Regions from separate parts of the Kitasatospora sp. NPDC036755 genome, predicted to be linked through region 1. Evidence: riboswitches for the same ligand, from Rfam matches in the RefSeq annotation. Region 1 holds a riboswitch; each other region holds the start of a gene.

Region 1 (4,203 bases):
ATGGCGCTCGGGGCGATCAGGGCGGTGCGGCAGCGCGGTCTGTCGGTGCCGCAGGACGTGTCGGTCGTCGGCTTCGACGACTCGCCGCTGATCGCCTTCACCGAGCCGCCGTTGACCACGATCCGCCAGCCGGTCGAGGCGATGGCGACGGCGGCGGTGGACGCGCTGCTGGAGGAGGTCGGCGGGAACGCCGCCCAGCGTGGCGAGTTCATGTTCCAGCCGGAGCTGGTGATGCGCGGATCCACCGGGGCCGGCGCGCGCTGAGCCCCGGCCGCCACGGCCGAACGACGGGCCCCGGAGGGCGATCGCTCTCCGGGGCCCGTCGGCGTGCGCGGGGTCGGCCGTCGTGGTGCGCGCGACGGCCTTCGGGGCCGGCGGGGGCTTCCGTCGGGCGGTCAGCCCTCCTGGGTGGTCGGGCGGTCGACGGTCAGTCGGTGTCCGTCGGCCGCCTCGCCGGTGCGGGTCTCGGTGCGACGGCCGCGCGCCAGGTAGTCGCGCAGGACCAGTTCGACGGCGTCCTGGGGGCTCTTGGTGCCGGAGAGCATCATCGCGTCGATCGCGAGGTTCGCGTCGAGCGTGACGGTGACCTGGGCCATGTGACTCCTCCTCGGGTGCAGAGCAGCAGCATGCCCGCTGGGGCGGGGATCCACCACGGGACAGGGCGGAACCGCCGGAGGAGAGCCCGGAACCGTCGGCGGGAACGCCGGAACCCCCGGGGAGAGCGACCAGACTCTCCCCGGGGGTGGCGGATGGTCAGCGTGGGGATGACGGCCGGCGGCTGACAGCTGACAGACGATGAAATCTGTCAGCTGTTATCCGTCAGCCGTCAGCCGTCAGCCGTCATTCGTCATTCGTCGTCCGAACGCCGTCGTCCGTGCGCCGTCCTCAGACCCGGCCGGCGAAGTCCGGGGCCCAGTTGGCGATGCTCTGCTCGCGGACGCCCGAGCTCGGGTTGGCGGCCTCGACGTACTTGCCGTTGCCGACGTAGATCGCGACGTGGTAGACGCCGGAGTCCTTGCCGTTGTTGGACCAGAACAGCAGGTCGCCCGGCTGGAGGCTGTCCAGCGAGACGTGGGTGCTGGCCGCGGCCTGGTCGGCGGCGACGCGCGGGACGGAGATGCCCGCGGCGCGCAGCGCGGCCTGGGTCAGGCCGGAGCAGTCCCAGCCGCCGTTGCCGGTGCCGCCGTAGACGTACGCCTGACCGACCTTCGACTCGGCGAAGGAGACCGCGGCGGCCATGCTGCCGGTGGCAGCCGGAGTCTGGGTCTGGGTCTGGGTCTGGGTCTGGGTCTGCGGAGCGGGCTTGGCGGCCGGCTTGGTGGACGGCTTGGCGGCCGGGGCCTGGGCCTGCGCGGTCGGCTGGGCGTTCACGGCACCGCCGTTCGCGGACTGACCGGACTTCTGCGAGCGGTCGAACCAGGTGAAGTCCGAGCCGGACTTGCCGGTGGAGGACGGGGCGGCCTGGGCCTGGCCGTTGCCGCCGAAGGACAGCTGCTGGCCCGGGTAGATGGTGTCCGGGCCCTCGGTCAGGGTGCCGCGGTTGAGCTCGTAGAGCCGCTGCCAGCCGCCCTGCACCTGGTGCTGGTCGGCGATGGCGGACAGCCAGTCGCCCTGGACCACGGTGTAGTCGGCGCCCTGGGCCTGCTGCGGGCCCTTCTTGACCCAGTCGCTCCGGTTGCCCGAGGCGGCGTTGCCCGTGGCGGCCTGCGCGCCGTCCTGGGCGGGCGCGGCGGGCTTCGCGGCGGGGGCCTGGGGCTGCGCCGGCTTGGTGGCGGGCTTCGCCGCCGGAGCCGCCGGGGCGGCCGGCTTGGCGCTCTGCGCGGGCTTGGTGGCGGTCGAGCCCGCCGAGGTGTCGACGGAGGCGGCGGCGCCTCCCTTGGTGAGGCCGGCCTGGACCGAGCACACCGGCCAGGCGCCGGGGCCCTGCGAGGCGAGGACCTTCTCGGCGACGGAGATCTGCTGGTCCTTGGTGGCCAGGTCGGCGCGCGCCGCGAAGGCGGTGCCGCCGAAGGCGGACCAGGTGCTGGAGGTGAACTGGAGCCCGCCGTAGAAGCCGTTGCCGGTGTTGATGGCCCAGTTGCCGCCGCTCTCGCACTGGGCGACCTTGTCCCAGGTGGCGACGGAGGCGGCCGAGGCGGTGCCCGAGGTGAGGCAGGGGACGGTGAGGCCGACGCCCGCGACGCCGAGGGCGGCGATCACGCGGCGGGTGCGGCTGGACAGGCGAGTGCCGTTGGTGGGCAGCATGAAGACGCGGTCCTCTCCCACGCCTGCGAGGTGAGCTGTCGGATTCGGGCTGGAGTTGCCCGGCCGCGCTGTGGGCGCGGCTTCACCCCTAGCCCTGGACCGTTCCGAAGACCGGTCCGGGGCGACTTACCTGTGGGTCCCCCGCTCCTGCCGTGGTGCGTTTTCGCGTTTCCAGGACACCCGACGGCAGGACTCGGCGTTGCGGATGAACCGGGTTCGTGTGGTCACGAACGGGGAGCACGTTAATCAGACTCAAGTTCAAACTGCAAACCACTGTGATGTGCATCATGGTTTAGTGGGAACTGCCAAAATCGCCGTCCATCAAGATCGCAAATGATCGTTTTCAAGCAATGTCATTGCGGAAGTCAACAACTGGCTCTGTCTCAGGAGCGGCGTGACGATGTGTCGAATCGTGGAGTCGCGCACACCGGAAGGTGGGGGAGCGGTCGCGATCCGCGCCCTCGGATCCGCGCTCCCTTTTTCCTTTCAAATGGCTCCAGAAAGGCCAGAACGGACATTTCGCTTCGACGGCTCCGCGACTTCCGCACTTGACGGGACGTGCGGGAGGGCAAGCCGAAGGGCCCGGAACGGAAGCCGTTCCGGGCCCTTCGGTGCGCGCGGGCGGCGCGCGGTGTCGACTACTGCCCGAGGGGGCCCTCGGCGGCCGCGTGGGCGCCGCGAGCGCCCTCCGGGGCCCCCTCGGCCCCGGAGGCGGCCGCTGCCTCCGCCTCGGCCCGCGCCAGGTCCTCCGGGGACGGCGCGGGCAGGGCGGCCAGGTAGGTGGAGGCGATCAGCTGGCCGACCGACGGGTACGCGCCCAGCGGCGCGGCCGACGGGCAGCCGGTCTCCTCGGCCGCGGTGGCGAGCAGCTCGGAGTCCGCCTCCGGACCGATCACCAGCGGGGCCAGCGCCGGGCGCTGCGAGCCGGTCTCCTTGAGGTGGTTGACGGCCGCGGCCACCGAGCCGGGCACGTCGAGCGCGGCGGCGACGACCGGTACGGCCAGCCGCGCGGCCAGCAGCACGCCGGTGATGCCGGCCGCGGCGGCCGCGTCCTCGCCGCCGACGGTGGTCAGCACCACGCCGTCCGCGGCGGTCGCGATGGCGAACAGCCGGGCGCGGTCGGCCCGGGCCAGCCCGGCCTCGGACAGGCGGACGTGCACGGCCTCGGCCAGCAGCGGGTGCGGGCCCAGCGGGTCGGTGACGGGCGCGCCGTACTCGGCGGCGAGCGCGTGAAGCTCGGTCAGGAAGGTGTGCGGACCGGGCACCAGCGGCACCAGGACGGGCGTCGGAAGCCCCGCCTCGGCGGCCATGGCCAGCAGCTCGGCGACGGTGCGGTCCTCGCCGTCCACGCCCTCGGGGCCGTTGCCGGGGAGGTAGCCGACCGCGGTCCGGACGCCGTTCTGCTCGGTGCGGACGATCGAGAGCAACTCCTCGACGACCGAGCGGGACTCGGGCCCGGCGGTCGCGGGCACGGCGAGCACCAGGGCCGGGGCGCCGGCCGGGATCTCGGGGCGCTCGGGACGACGGTGGCGCCCCCGCGCACGGGAGCCTGGAGTGCGGACGGGCAGTGGCGCGCCCGGGATGGCTGCGGTGCTCATGCCGGAGATCGTAGGACATCGGCCCGTCCGGCTTGCAGTCGGCTGCCGTACGGGTTTCGCGCGGTCATGGTGCGGAGCCGGTGCGTCTGCGGCACGGCTCCGGGCGCTTTGCCTACAATCCGGACATTCTTCGCCCAACCTCCGTGTGATCACCGGCGCTTGCCCGGACGCCGTCGGAGGGGGCCGGCGTTGCATCCGGGGCGCGTGAGATGTCTCACAGCATGAGGTCGGCCTGACGGAGGGTCACAGGCGTGCGACTCCCGGCATTCGAAGATCAACATTCAGCGGGGAGATGCTCACGGCCGGTTATCGCGGGCTCGACGATTCATCGGCTATGTCCGTTTACGTACCGTCAGGAGAA
Region 2 (4,203 bases), on a different contig from region 1:
GGTCGGGGGTCAGTCCTACGCGGGGCATGGGTTCGGGCTCTCCGTACGGATGGGGTCGGGCGGACGGGTCGGGCGGGGTGCGGCCGGGCAGGGGCCCGCGGGCTCAGCCGAGTTCGGCGAGGAACGGCAGCAGGGCGTCCGCGGTGGCCGCCGGGTTGTCGGCCATCGGGTAGTGCCCGGACCCCTCGATCATCGCCTTCCGGGCGCCGAGTGCGGCGGCCTGCCGGTCGGCGACCAGCTCCGGCTTCGGGAAGTCGGGGTCCTTGTCGCCCATGACGACCAGCGCCGGGCACCGCACCGCGGCCGTCCAGCCGACCGGCGCCGAGTCGCCGTGGACGTACCCGCGGGTGGCCGCCTTGCGCCCCGGGGTGCGCAGCGCGGCGACCAGCCCGTCCACGTACGCGTCGAAGTCGGCGGGCTTGGCGCCGGGGAAGGCCATCCGGCGCAGGTAGAAGCCCCAGGAGGCCGGCCAGTGCACGAGGGCCGCGCCCAGCAGGCCCATGGCGCCGCGCATCAGGGCGCCCGGCGGCGGGTTCTCGACGAAGGCGTCGATCAGGACGATCCCGGCGACCCGCTCGGGCGCGTCCCCGGCGGCCCTGACGACGGTCGCCCCGGTGTAGGAGTTCCCGGCGAGGACGGCGCGCTCGATGCCGAGGTGGTCGAGCAGGGCGAGGACGTCGCCGGCGATGGCGGCCGGGCCGTAGTCGTCCCAGGCGATCGAGGACTCGCCGAAGCCCCGCAGGTCCATGGTGACGACCCGGTGGCCGGCGGCGGTGAGCAGTGGGCGCAGGTGCCGGTACGCGGCCCGGCTGTCGAGCATGCCCGGCAGCAGGACCACGGGGGTGCCCTCGCCGTGCCGGGTGTCGTCGAAGGCGATCCGGCCTCCGGGGACGGTCAGGTACTGGGTGGTCGGGGTGGTGGTGCCGTTCACGGGGTCCTCCTCGGGCCGCCGGTGCGGGGCATCGGCGGTGCCGCCGATAGCCATAAAGCTAAGGCTAATAGCCTTAGCCGTCAAACGGTCGGCGGCGCACCGGAGCGGACGGGGCGAGGAAGGGGCGCGGGAGGAGTGGACGGGGGAGGAGTGGACGGGGCGAGGAGGGGGCGCGGGAGGAGGGGGCGGTGCGGTGCGGGGCGCGGAGCGGTCAGACCCCCTCGACCTTGAACGGGTCGTGCTCGCTGAGCAGCTTCTCCAGCCGGGCCTGGTCCACCCGGGTGACCATCTCGTTCGACTCCTGCCGGTCCCGGATCACCTTCGCCAGCGTGAACGCGGAGGTGACGGTGTAGAGGAGTCCGATCCCCAGGAAGGCCCGGGTCCACCCGCCGACCGGCAGGTAGGCGATCCCGGCGGCGAGTGCGGTGCCCGACAGGGCGAAGGACAGGACGGACTGGATGTAGTACGCGGACGTGGTGCGGCTCTGCATCGGTGCGCTCATGGCGTCAGGATGCGGCCGTCGGATCGGACCGCACATGAGTATGGGTACTCAGATGGGGCCGTGCATGAGGGGCCGTTCGTTGACGTCCGATCATCTGTCCGCAGGCTGCTCCGAACGGATGGCTTGGAATCAGAGCCTCCTAGGATTAACGTTTGATAACGCAGCGCGGTTGTCAACGCCGTAACCAGACGGCACCGTGCGCCGTCGCCTAATCCCGACGACCGGCCTCCGGGCAGGTCAGGGAGCCGGGGAACCACGTTCCTTGGGGTGAATCGGCGGGGCTCCGGCCCGGCCGTAGGAGACCTTCCTGCTCCGAACCCGTCAGCTAACCCGGTAGGCGCGAAGGAAGGAAAGGAGCGCGTCTCCGTGGCGTCGACGCACACCCCGGCACACCCGGCCGGCCCCGCAGCCGGTACCCAGCTCCTCGACCACCCCGGCACGGACGGACCCGAGCCCTTCGGCCCGGACGACTTCGCCGCGGAGGCCGAGACCAACCGCCACCGGATGCCGCGTCAGACCCGCGGAGCCTCCCCGCTGCTCGGCGTCACCGCCGTGGCCGCCACCCTGGGCGCCACCGGCTTCGCCTCGGCGACCCCGGCCGCCGCCCCCGCCATCGAGGCCCCGGACGAGACCCCGCTCGCCCTCTCCGCGGACCCCGGCCTCGCGCTCGCCGCCCGCATCCAGAGCCAGGCCGACAGCCAGCGCACCGCCGCCGAGGAGACCGCCCGGCTCCAGGCCGCGCAGGAGGCCGAGGCCAAGGCCGCCGCCAAGGAGGCCGAGGCCAAGCGCGCCGCCGAGGAGGCCGAACGGGCCAAGGCCGCCGCGCTCGTCCTCCCCGTGGACGACTACCGGCTCTCCGCCCACTACGGACAGAGCGCCCGCTACTGGGCCAACCTGCACACCGGCCTGGACTTCGCCGCCGACACCGGCACCCCGGTCCACGCGCTCGGCCAGGGCACCATCACCTCGGCCGGCTGGGCCGGCTCGTACGGCTACCGGATCGTCGAGACCCTGCCCGACGGCACCGAGATCTGGTACTGCCACCTCTCCGCGATCACCAAGGGCTCCGGCAAGGTCGCCGCCGGCCAGCAGATCGGCAAGGTCGGCGCGACCGGCAACGTCACCGGCCCGCACCTGCACATGGAGGTCCGCCCCGGCGGCGGTGCCCCGGTCGACCCGGAGCCCTGGCTCCAGCAGCGCGGCCTCAACCCCTGACGCACCCGCGGAAGCCCCCGGGCCGGAGCCGCGGCACCGGCCCGGGGGCTTCCCGCGCGGCCACTCACTCCTCGGCGGGCAGCTGCGCCAGGTACGCCTCGATCTCCTCCGGGCCGGGCTCCGGCGCCAGCTCCGGGAACTCCGTCACCAGCAGCCGCGGCAGCCCCGGCACCGTCCACCCGCCGAGCAGGTCGAGCGCCGCGTCGACCGCCGCCTCCTCGAACCGCCCGAAGTCCCCGGCCAGTTCGTCCGGCATCGGCCGGCCCAGCGCGGTCAGCTCGGCCAGGTTGCGGTAGCTGCGCCGCATCAGGCCCTGCTCCAGCAGCCGCCGCGCGCCGTCCGTGGCCATGCCGACCGACAGCACCCGGCCCGGGCCCCAGCCCTGCTCGTCCGGCTCGTCCAGCCAGCCGGCCGGAGCCAGCGCCTCGAACGCGGCCAGCCGCTCCTCCTCCGGGAGCTCCCCGAAGCCGGCCAGCCAGTCCCGCACCGCCGCCCCGTCCGTCACGTCCACCCCGTACGCGTGCAGCAGCAGCGCGTACAGCCGGGGCCAGGTCACCAGGTCGGCGCGGCGCAGCAGCCCGGCCGCGACCTCGCCCTGCCACTCGGCCTCCGCGTGCAGCCGCTCCTGGCGCTTGGCGTTCAGCCGCCGGGCCGCCCGCTGGTGGTCGACCAGCAGCCGGACGGCGTCGCCGTAGGCGAGCGGGTCCTCCTCGGGCGCGGGTTGGACGTACAGGTGGAGGCGCTCGTACAGCAGGTGCTCCACCGCGCCGGAGGTCAGTTCGGGCCAGCCGTCGTGCATCCTGCCCTCGCCCAGCTCCAGCAGCGCCAGCACCGCGCGCAGCGGCCCCTCGGCCACCGGCGCGCGGCCCTGCTCGGCCGCCCAGGCGAGCAGGTCGGCGGCCTTGGTGCGCGGGGCGAGCCGCAGGTCTTCGTCGTTCATAGTCCGAACGGTAGCCGCCGGGCAGGGATAGGGTCGGCAGCCATGGTCCCCGTACGACTCACCGGCCCGCGACTGGCCGTCCGCGAGTACCACCACACCGAGGAGGACGTGGACGCGCTGCACGCGCTGTTCGGCGACCCGGAGGTCACCCGCCACCTGCCCTTCGGGCCGAGCGGCCGGGAGGACTGCGCCGACCAGATCGAGCTGTACCTGGAGGAGGCGATGGCCGAGGAGCGGGACACCTACCGGCTCGCCGTCACCAGGCTCGCCGACGCCGGGGAGCCGGACGACGCGACGCCGATCGGGCAGGCCTCGCTCACCCTCGAAGGACACCGCGCCGCCGGGATCGGGTGCGTGCTGGCCCGCGGCTCCTGGGGCCGCGGTTACGCCCGCGAGACCGTCGGCCTGCTCTGCGGCCTCGCCTTCGGCGCCCTGGACCTGCACCGGCTGACCGCCCGGGTCGCGGTGGCCAACGCGGCCTCCGTCCGGGTGCTCACCGGGCTGGGCTTCCGGCCGGAGGGGCGGCTGCGGCAGGACACGTTCAAGGACGGCACCTGGTCCGACTCGTACCTCTACTCGCTGCTCGCCGACGAGTGGCCCGGCCCGGCCGTCCCG
Region 3 (4,203 bases), on a different contig from region 1:
GAGCAGGGCCGCCGGTCGGCCCGGGAGGGGCGCAGCGTCGAGGACATGCGGCTGCGGCTGCTGCTGGACACCGTGCTGCAGTCCGCCCAGGGGCTCCAGCGGGAGCTGGCGCTGCCGGTCTCCCAGATCCGCCCGGCGGACCTGGTGGAGGCGGTGGTGCCGGGGGCGGCCTCGCCGCACGACGTGGCGCGGCGCGGGCTGGCCGAGGACGATCCGGCGCTGCTGGACCAGCTGCTGGCGATCCCCCAGGTGCATCTGGTGGTGGACGGCTACAACGTGACCAAGACCGGCTATCCGGCGCTGCCGCTGGAGCAGCAGCGGATCCGGCTGCTGGGCGGGCTGGCGATGCTGGCCCAGCGGACGCAGGCGGAGGTCACCTGCGTCTTCGACGGGCAGGACCTGGACGTCCCGGTGATCATGGCGCCACCGCGTGGGGTCCGGGTGCGGTTCAGCCGGACCGGCGAGACGGCCGACGAGCTGATCCGCCGTCTGGTGCGGGCCGAGCCGCAGGGCCGTCCGGTGGTCGTGGTCTCCACCGACCGGGAGGTCGCGGAGGGCGTGCGGAAGGCGGGCGCGCGCCCCGTGGCATCGGTGCTGCTGCTCAATCGGCTGGCCCGGCCGTGACCTCGGCCCGGGCCTCATGATGCCTGGTCAGAGGGGATTCCGGGGCGTTGTGCGGGTCCGGTGAAGTCAGTGTGGGGAGTGAAGTTCACGCCTTCGGGGGAGTGGCAGAACGGATAGATCTTCACTAGTGTCTGGCGTCAAACCTATTTTCCGGAATCTCATCCCATCAGGTGAGTCCGATGGAGAAGGAGCCGGTCCCTTGGCCTCCCACCGCCGTCCCAAGCAGCCGAGCCGCGCACGGATCTCCGTGCTCACCGCCGCCGCTGCGACCGCGGTCGCCCTCTCCGCCCAGGTGGCCGCGCACGCCGCGCCGCAGCCGAACAAGACCGACGTCAAGGCGCAGATCGACCAGCTCCAGGAGGAGCAGGAGCAGGCGGCCGAGAAGTACAACGGCGCCAAGGAGCGGGCCGACCAGCTGCGCAAGCAGTCCGACCAGCTGCAGGACCAGGTGGCCCGCAGCCAGGAGCAGATGACCCAGCTCCAGGGCGGCCTCGCCGAGGTGGCGGGTGAGCAGTACCGCGCCGGCGGCATCGACCCGTCCGTCCAGCTGATGCTCTCCTCCGACCCGTCCGGCTACCTGGAGAAGGCCTCCACCGTCCAGCAGGCCAGCACCAGTCAGGCCGAGGCGCTCAAGGGCCTGCTGGACCAGCAGCGCCGGCTGGACCAGGAGAAGACCGAGGCGGCCGCCGTGCTGGCCTCGCTGGACACCACCACCAAGGACCTGAACCAGGCCAAGGCGGACGTCAACACCAAGCTGAAGGCCGCCCAGGACCTGCTGAACTCGCTGAGCGCCTCCGACCGTGCCGCGCTGAAGGCCCAGCAGGCGCAGGACGACCGCGCCTCGCGCGGCGCCGACCGGGTCGACCTCGGCAGCCTGCCGCAGGCCAGCGGCTACGCGGCCGTGGCGCTGTCCAAGGCGATGAGCAAGCAGGGTTCGCCGTACGTCTGGGGCGCCACCGGGTCGACCACCTTCGACTGCTCGGGCCTGATGGTCTGGTCGTACGGGCAGGCCGGCGTCTCGCTGCCGCGCACCTCGCAGGAGCAGGGCCACTACGGCACCCGGGTGCCGTCGCTGGACCAGGCCCAGCCGGGCGACCTGGTGATCTACGGCTCCGACATGCACCACGTCGGGATGTACATCGGCAACGGCATGGTGGTCCACGCGCCGCACACCGGTGACGTGGTGAAGGTGATGAAGGCCGACGCGATGCCGATCAACACCATCCGCCGGGTCTGACGGCCCGACACGCCGGAGGCCTCCGTCGGGGGGCCTGTGAAAAGCGCCACCCCTCGTGCGGGGGTGGCGTTCGGCTTCCGCCCCTTTGTGACCACATGCTGAGAAGTGATCAGCCATGTGTGCACCAGTGGTCACCATCGGTCATTTTCACAAAGGAACTTGGGTAATCTTCTGTCTTTTTTCTGACAAGGATTTGAACGGATCACGGTTCAGTTACTAGGGTCATGCTCCGAACCACCGCACTGTCGATCGCCCAGCCAGGGTGGCGGCGGTGGTTACCGTCGAGTTCGTGAGGCAGCGGGGCAGGTCGAAACGACTGCCCGACAGGGGAGCCCAGCAATCGGGGGTGCTGCGGAGCGGAGCCGGGGAACCACGTTCCTCCGGGGTGAATCGGCGCCAGGTCGGCCGGTGGAACGGCCGTGAGGCGTCGTAGGGCATGCTTCCGGCCCGAACCCGTCAGCTCACCCGGTAGGCGGACGTAGGAAGAAGGAGTCCGCCTTCGTGGCGTCCCATCGTCGTCCCAAGCCCGCAGGCCGGGCCCGCGTCTCGATCCTGACCGGTGTCGCCGCCGCGGCCGTCGTGCTGTCCGCACAGGGCGCCCACGCCGACCCGCAGCCGACCAAGGACCAGGTCAAGGGCCAGGTCGACCAGCTCAACGAGCAGGCCGAGGTCGCGACCGAGAACTACAACGCCGCCCAGGCCAAGCAGCAGGAGCTGGAGAAGCAGGTCTCCGGGCTGCAGGACCAGGTGGCCCGTCAGCAGGCCCAGGTCACCGAGCTCCAAGGCGGACTGGCCGAGATCGCCGGCGAGCAGTACCGCAACGGGGGGATATCCCCGACCGTCCAGCTGATGTTCTCGTCCAGCCCGGACACCTTCCTCAGCCAGGCCGGCGCGCTGAGCCAGGCCGGTGACACCCAGAAGGGTCAGCTGAAGGAGCTCCAGGCGCAGCAGCGCAAGCTCGACCAGGACCGCAACGAGGCCCAGGGCAAGCTCGCCGAGCTGGAGTCGACCACCCAGCAGCTGAAGGCCGCCAAGGAGGACGTCCAGGGCAAGCTGAAGGCGGCCCAGGACCTGCTCAACACGCTGACCGAGCAGGAGCGCCAGGCGCTGCGCCAGGCCGAGGAGAAGGCCGCGGCCGACGCCAAGACCAAGGCCGACGCCGCCGCCGCGCAGCAGGCGCAGGCCGACCGCGCCTCGCGCGACAACAGCCGCAGCGACCTGTCGGGCGGCTCGTCGGGCTCGTCCGCCTCGGCCGGCTCGACCGCCTCCTCCCCGGTGAAGGTGGCCCCGGGCAGCTCGCGCGGTGCCGCCGCCCTCTCGGCCGCCGCGTCCAAGATCGGCAGCCCGTACGTCTGGGGCGCCACCGGCCCCGGCTCCTTCGACTGCTCCGGCCTGATGGTCTGGGCGTTCAACCAGGCCGGCGTGTCGCTGCCGCGCACCTCCCAGGCGCAGGCCTCGGCCGGCACCCGGATCGGTACGGACCTCTCCCAGGCCCAGCCCGGCGACCTGCTGATCTTCTACGGGGACGCCCACCACGTCGGCATCTACGCCGGCAACGGCCAGGTGCTGCACGCGCCCCGCACCGGGACGAACGTGCGCTACGAGGCGGTCACCAACATGCCGCTGACCTCCATCGTGCGGGTCTGATCCCCGCTCGAACGCCTCCGGGCCCGGCCTTCCCCAGGGAAGGCCGGGCCTGCGGCTTTTCCGGCGGGCCGATCTGATGTCCGATTGGCGGTCGAATATTCGGGTTCGGAAGGGTTTGGAATCGGTTGCCCTGACTCGCTAACGTCTGCCACCGGACTCCCCGCTCGACGGCCGCCCGTCGTGGTGCGGCGGCGGGGGCCGCGCCGCAGGATTGGAGCCGCTGCCGCCATGCCCGTGCACCGCCGTTCCCAACTGCTCGCCCGGGCGCTGGTGCTGACCGCGGCCGCCGCCACCACGCTGGGCGTGGCCGCCGGAGGCCGTGCCCAGGCCGCCCCCGGCAGCCCGGACCCGGCCGACCGTCAGGACGTCAAGACGCAGGTGGAGCAGCTGTACGACGAGGCCGAGCAGGCGTCCGAGAAGTTCAACGCGGCGCAGGAGGCCCAGCGGCGGCTCCAGGGCGAGACCACGATCCTCCAGGGCGAGATCGCCGTGGCCCAGGACCAGCTCAACGAGCTGCGCGGCGACCTGGCGACGGTGGCCGGCGCCGAGTACCGCGGCGGCGGGATGACCCAGACCGCCCAGCTCATCCTCTCGCCCGACCCGGAGGGATACCTGGCCCGCGCCCGCACCCAGGGCCAGGCCGCCGTGCGCCAGCAGGAGACCGTGCACGAGAGCGCGGCCGCCGTGGCGTCGTA
Region 4 (4,203 bases), on a different contig from region 1:
GGGGTGAACGGCGGGGCACCGGTCAGGCGTGCGCTAGCGGGAGCGCCCGGCCCTCGTGCTCGGCGCGCTGATCACTCGGCGGCGCGGAAGCGCGGGAAGGCGCCGCGGCCGGCGTACTCGGCGGCGTCGTCGAGGATCTCCTCGATGCGCAGCAGCTGGTTGTACTTGGCGACGCGCTCGGAACGGGCCGGGGCACCGGTCTTGATCTGGCCGCAGTTGGTGGCGACGGCCAGGTCGGCGATGGTGACGTCCTCGGTCTCGCCGGAGCGGTGCGACATCATGCAGCGGTAGCCGTTGCGCTGGGCCAGCTCGACGGCGTCCAGGGTCTCGGTCAGCGAACCGATCTGGTTCACCTTGACCAGCAGCGCGTTGGCGGTGCCGGTCTCGATGCCGCGGGCCAGGCGGGCCGGGTTGGTGACGAACAGGTCGTCGCCGACCAGCTGGACCTTGTCGCCCAGCTTGTCGGTCATGGCCTTCCAGCCGTCCCAGTCCGACTCGTCCAGCGGGTCCTCGATGGAGACCAGCGGGTAGGCGGCGACCAGCTCGGCGTAGTACTCGATGAGCTCGGCGGAGGTGAGCTCCTTGCCCTCGAACTGGTAGGCGCCGTCCTCGTAGAACTCGGAGGAGGCGACGTCCAGGGCCAGCGCGACGTCACGGCCGGGCACGTAGCCGGCCTTCTGGATGGCCTCGACGATGAGGTCCAGGGCCTCGCGGTTGGAGTCCAGGTTCGGGGCGAAGCCGCCCTCGTCGCCCAGACCGGTGGACAGGCCGCGCTCCTTCAGCACGCCCTTGAGCGTGTGGTAGACCTCGACGCCCCAGCGGACGGCCTCGGAGAAGGACTCCGCGCCGATCGGGGCGATCATGAACTCCTGGATGTCGACGTTGGAGTCCGCGTGCGACCCGCCGTTGAGGATGTTCATCATCGGAACGGGCAGGACGTGCGCGTTCGGGCCGCCCAGGTAGCGGAACAGCGGCAGGTCGCTGGCCTCGGAGGCGGCGTGCGCGACGGCCAGCGAGACGCCCAGGATGGCGTTGGCGCCGAGCGAGGACTTGTCCGGGGTGGCGTCCAGGTCCAGCATGGCCTGGTCGATCAGCCGCTGCTCGGTGGCGTCGTAGCCGACCAGCTCCGGGCCGATCTGCTCGATGACGGCCAGGACGGCCTTCTCGACGCCCTTGCCGAAGTAGCGGTTCTTGTCACCGTCACGCAGCTCCAGCGCCTCGAAGGCGCCGGTGGAGGCACCCGACGGGACAGCGGCACGACCCGTGCTGCCGTCGTCGAGGCCGACCTCGACCTCGACCGTGGGGTTGCCGCGCGAGTCGAGGATCTCACGGGCTACGACGACATCGATGGACGGCACGAGGCATCTCCTTGCGGAAGCAGGGTCCGGTCTGACGGTGGTGCTGTCAGCAGGACGATTGCGGAGTCGTTACGACCAGAGCCTAACCGCCCGGGCTCCCGGGGCCACCTCCGCCTCGGTCCCGTCTCAGCGTGTGGCCCCGCTACCCACCGGTAGTTCACCTGCTTGTCCCAGCTTGTCCCACCGGGAAGGGCGAATGCGGACGAAGGGGACCGGTAGGACCGGTCCCCTTCGGACGTCGGGGCGGAGCGGTGCCGGCGGAGGCGGTCCGGCCGCTCGAAGACACGAGGGCTCAGCGGCTCGGCGGCACGAGGGCTCAGCCGACGTGCAGCACCTGACCCGGCATGATCAGGTTCGGGTCGCCGCCGACGGTGGAGTGGTTCTGCTCGTACAGCGCGTGCCAGCCACCGGAGACGCCCTGGGCGGTGGCGATGGTCGACAGGGTGTCACCGGCGCGGACGGTGTAGTCGTGGCCGGCGGCCTGCGGGGCCTGCGGGGCGTACTGCGGCTGGGCGGCGGCCTGGCCGGCGTACTGCTGGTAGACGCTCTGGTGGCTGGTCCAGTACCAGGCGCCGTTGCTCTGGTACCAGTACACCTTGGCGTCGGCGTCCCAGCCGGCCTTGCCGGAGAAGCCCGGGGCCTGCGGCTGGGCCTGCTGCTGCGGGGCGGCCTGCTGGACCGGCTGCGCGGCGGGCTTCTGCGCCGGCTTCTGGGCGGCGGGCTTCTGGGCGACCGGCTTCTCGGCCGGCTTGGCGGCGGGCTTCGGGGCCTGCTGCTTGGGAGCGGACTGCGGCTTGCTGTCCGAGGAGGTGTCGACCGCGGCCGGGGCACCGCCCTTGGTCAGACCGGCCTTCTGCGAGCAGACCGGCCAGGCGCCCGGGCCCTGCGAGGCCAGCACCTTCTCGGCGACCGAGATCTGCTGGGCCTTGCTGGCCTGGTTGGCCTGCGGCGCGTAGGCGGCGCCGCCGTACGCCTTCCAGGTGCTGGACGTGAACTGGAGGCCGCCGTAGAAGCCGTTGCCGGTGTTGATGCTCCAGTTGCCGCCGCTCTCGCACTGGGCGACGGCGTCCCAGGTGGAGGCCGGGGCGGCGGAGGCGCCGGTGGCGGTGAGGAGCGGCATCGCGAGTCCGACGCCGGCCACACCGGCGACGGCGATGGCCTTCTCGGCCTGGGTGCGACGACGGTGGCGGCCAGTTCCAACGAACAGCATGAAGAGGTCCCTCTCCGCACGCCTGCGAGGTGAGCTGTCGGGTTCGGACCGGGAGGTGGCCCGGCCGCCGTGCGCGGAGACGACTCCGCTCGGGCGGCTTCACCCCAAGCCGTGGGGAGACGGCAACAAACCTGGTTCCCCCGCCCCTGCCCAGGGTTCTGGTCGGTTTCCCGTGGCGCGGCGGGCAGGATTCGGCGTTCCGCGTACGGGGTCCGCAGCTGCGAACTCCAGGGAGAGTAGACAGATCTTCAGATCAATCACAAGCTCATATCGTCGATATCACACGAGAATTACGGCCCGTGTCCGATCGCCTACCAACAGCGGCGTTATGTCCGGATTGATGGGTGTTCACACCGCACCCGACAGGCGATCGGCGACGTCCGGTCAGCCCTTCGCGGCCTCCGAAGGAGCCTGCGGAGACGTGGCCGGAGAACCGGTCGGAGGGGCGTGCGGGGAGCGGCTCTCCGGGCTGAATTCCACCGGCAGTTCGCGCAGCCCACGCATGATCAGGCCGCCCCGCCAGCGCAGGTTCTCCGGGCTCTCCGCGAGCCGCAGGTCCGGCAGCCGGGAGAGCAGCGTGGCCAGCGCGGCCCGCCCCTCCAGCCGGGCGAGCGGGGCGCCGATGCAGTAGTGGATGCCGTGCCCGAACCCCAGGTGGGGATTGTCCGCCCGGGCCAGGTCCAGGGTGTTCTCCGCCGCGAACCGGGCCGGGTCGCGGTCCGCCGCGGCCAGCACCACCAGCACCGGATCGCCGACCGGGATGTCCACCCCGCCGATGGTCAGCGGACTGGTCGCGAACCGCCAGGTCGCCAGCTCCACCGGCCCGTCGTAGCGCAGGAGTTCCTCGATCCCGGTCTCCAGCAGCGCGCTCTCCCCGCGTGCCACCGACTCCTGCAGCAGCCGGCGCTGCTCCGGGTTGCGCAGCAGCGCGTACGTGCCGTTGCCGATCAGGTTCACGGTGGTCTCGAAACCCGCGAACAGGAGGATGAAGGCCATCGCCGCGGCCTCGTTCTCGGTCAGGTGCTCCCCGTGGTCACTGGCCCGGATCAGGCCCGAGATCAGGTCGTCCCCGAGGTCCGCGCGCTTGCGGTGGATCAGCTCCAGCAGGTACGCCCGCATCCGCTTCACCGCCCGGCCCACGCCGCCGCGCTGCCCCCCGCCGTGACGGATCATCATCCCGGCCCAGTCACGGAAGTCGTCCTGGTCCTCGGCCGGCACCCCGAGCATGTCGCAGATCGCGTAGATGGGGAGCGGGAAGGCGAACTCGTGGATCAGGTCCGCCGAACCGCGCTGCGCGAAGCCGTCGATCAGCCGGTCGGTGAGCTGCTGCACCCGCGGCTCGAACTCGGCCACCCGGCGCGGGGTGAACGCCTTGGACACCAGCCGGCGCAGCCGGGTGTGGTCCGGCGGGTCGATGTTCAGCAGGTGGGTCATCAGGTCCGCCTGCCGCTCCCCCGGGATGCCCACCCGGCCGGTGCGGTGCGCCTGCTCGCTGTGGTGCGCCGGGTTCTTCGACAACCGGCCGTCCGCCAGCGCCTGCCGGGCGTCCGCGTACCTGGTCACCAGCCAGGCCTCCACCCCGCTCGGCAGGGTGGTGCGGTGCACCGGGGCGTGCTCGCGCAACCAGGCGTAGGC

Evidence for each region. Region 1 has a riboswitch for cyclic di-AMP ahead of AB0E96_RS16765 (transglycosylase family protein). Riboswitches for the same ligand answer to the same signal wherever they lie in the genome.
Region 2: it holds a riboswitch for cyclic di-AMP, as region 1 does, so the genes downstream of both, AB0E96_RS25135 (M23 family metallopeptidase) here and AB0E96_RS16765 (transglycosylase family protein) in region 1, are expected to answer to the same signal.
Region 3: it holds a riboswitch for cyclic di-AMP, as region 1 does, so the genes downstream of both, AB0E96_RS27070 (NlpC/P60 family protein) here and AB0E96_RS16765 (transglycosylase family protein) in region 1, are expected to answer to the same signal.
Region 4: it holds a riboswitch for cyclic di-AMP, as region 1 does, so the genes downstream of both, AB0E96_RS30845 (transglycosylase family protein) here and AB0E96_RS16765 (transglycosylase family protein) in region 1, are expected to answer to the same signal.

What each region holds. Positions count from the first base shown of each region.
Region 1 covers NZ_JBEZUT010000096.1:8,078-12,280, forward strand. The annotation lists gene AB0E96_RS16755 (LacI family DNA-binding transcriptional regulator) at 1-264, shown strand, start outside; gene AB0E96_RS16760 (hypothetical protein) at 396-596, opposite strand; gene AB0E96_RS16765 (transglycosylase family protein) at 886-2,265, opposite strand; cyclic di-AMP (ydaO/yuaA leader) riboswitch at 2,252-2,422, opposite strand; gene AB0E96_RS16770 (hypothetical protein) at 2,883-3,842, opposite strand.
Region 2 covers NZ_JBEZUT010000184.1:910-5,112, reverse strand. The annotation lists gene AB0E96_RS25150 (TetR-like C-terminal domain-containing protein) at 1-28, opposite strand, end outside; gene AB0E96_RS25145 (alpha/beta hydrolase) at 104-931, opposite strand; gene AB0E96_RS25140 (YiaA/YiaB family inner membrane protein) at 1,143-1,433, opposite strand; cyclic di-AMP (ydaO/yuaA leader) riboswitch at 1,629-1,787, shown strand; gene AB0E96_RS25135 (M23 family metallopeptidase) at 1,800-2,648, shown strand; gene AB0E96_RS25130 (hypothetical protein) at 2,713-3,588, opposite strand; gene AB0E96_RS25125 (GNAT family protein) at 3,631-4,203, shown strand, end outside.
Region 3 covers NZ_JBEZUT010000209.1:11,092-15,294, forward strand. The annotation lists gene AB0E96_RS27060 (NYN domain-containing protein) at 1-624, shown strand, start outside; gene AB0E96_RS27065 (NlpC/P60 family protein) at 824-1,861, shown strand; cyclic di-AMP (ydaO/yuaA leader) riboswitch at 2,199-2,352, shown strand; gene AB0E96_RS27070 (NlpC/P60 family protein) at 2,363-3,508, shown strand; partial or broken gene AB0E96_RS27075 (hypothetical protein) at 3,737-4,203, shown strand, end outside.
Region 4 covers NZ_JBEZUT010000273.1:899-5,101, reverse strand. The annotation lists gene eno (phosphopyruvate hydratase) at 72-1,358, opposite strand; gene AB0E96_RS30845 (transglycosylase family protein) at 1,675-2,568, opposite strand; cyclic di-AMP (ydaO/yuaA leader) riboswitch at 2,574-2,742, opposite strand; gene AB0E96_RS30840 (cytochrome P450) at 2,953-4,203, opposite strand, start outside.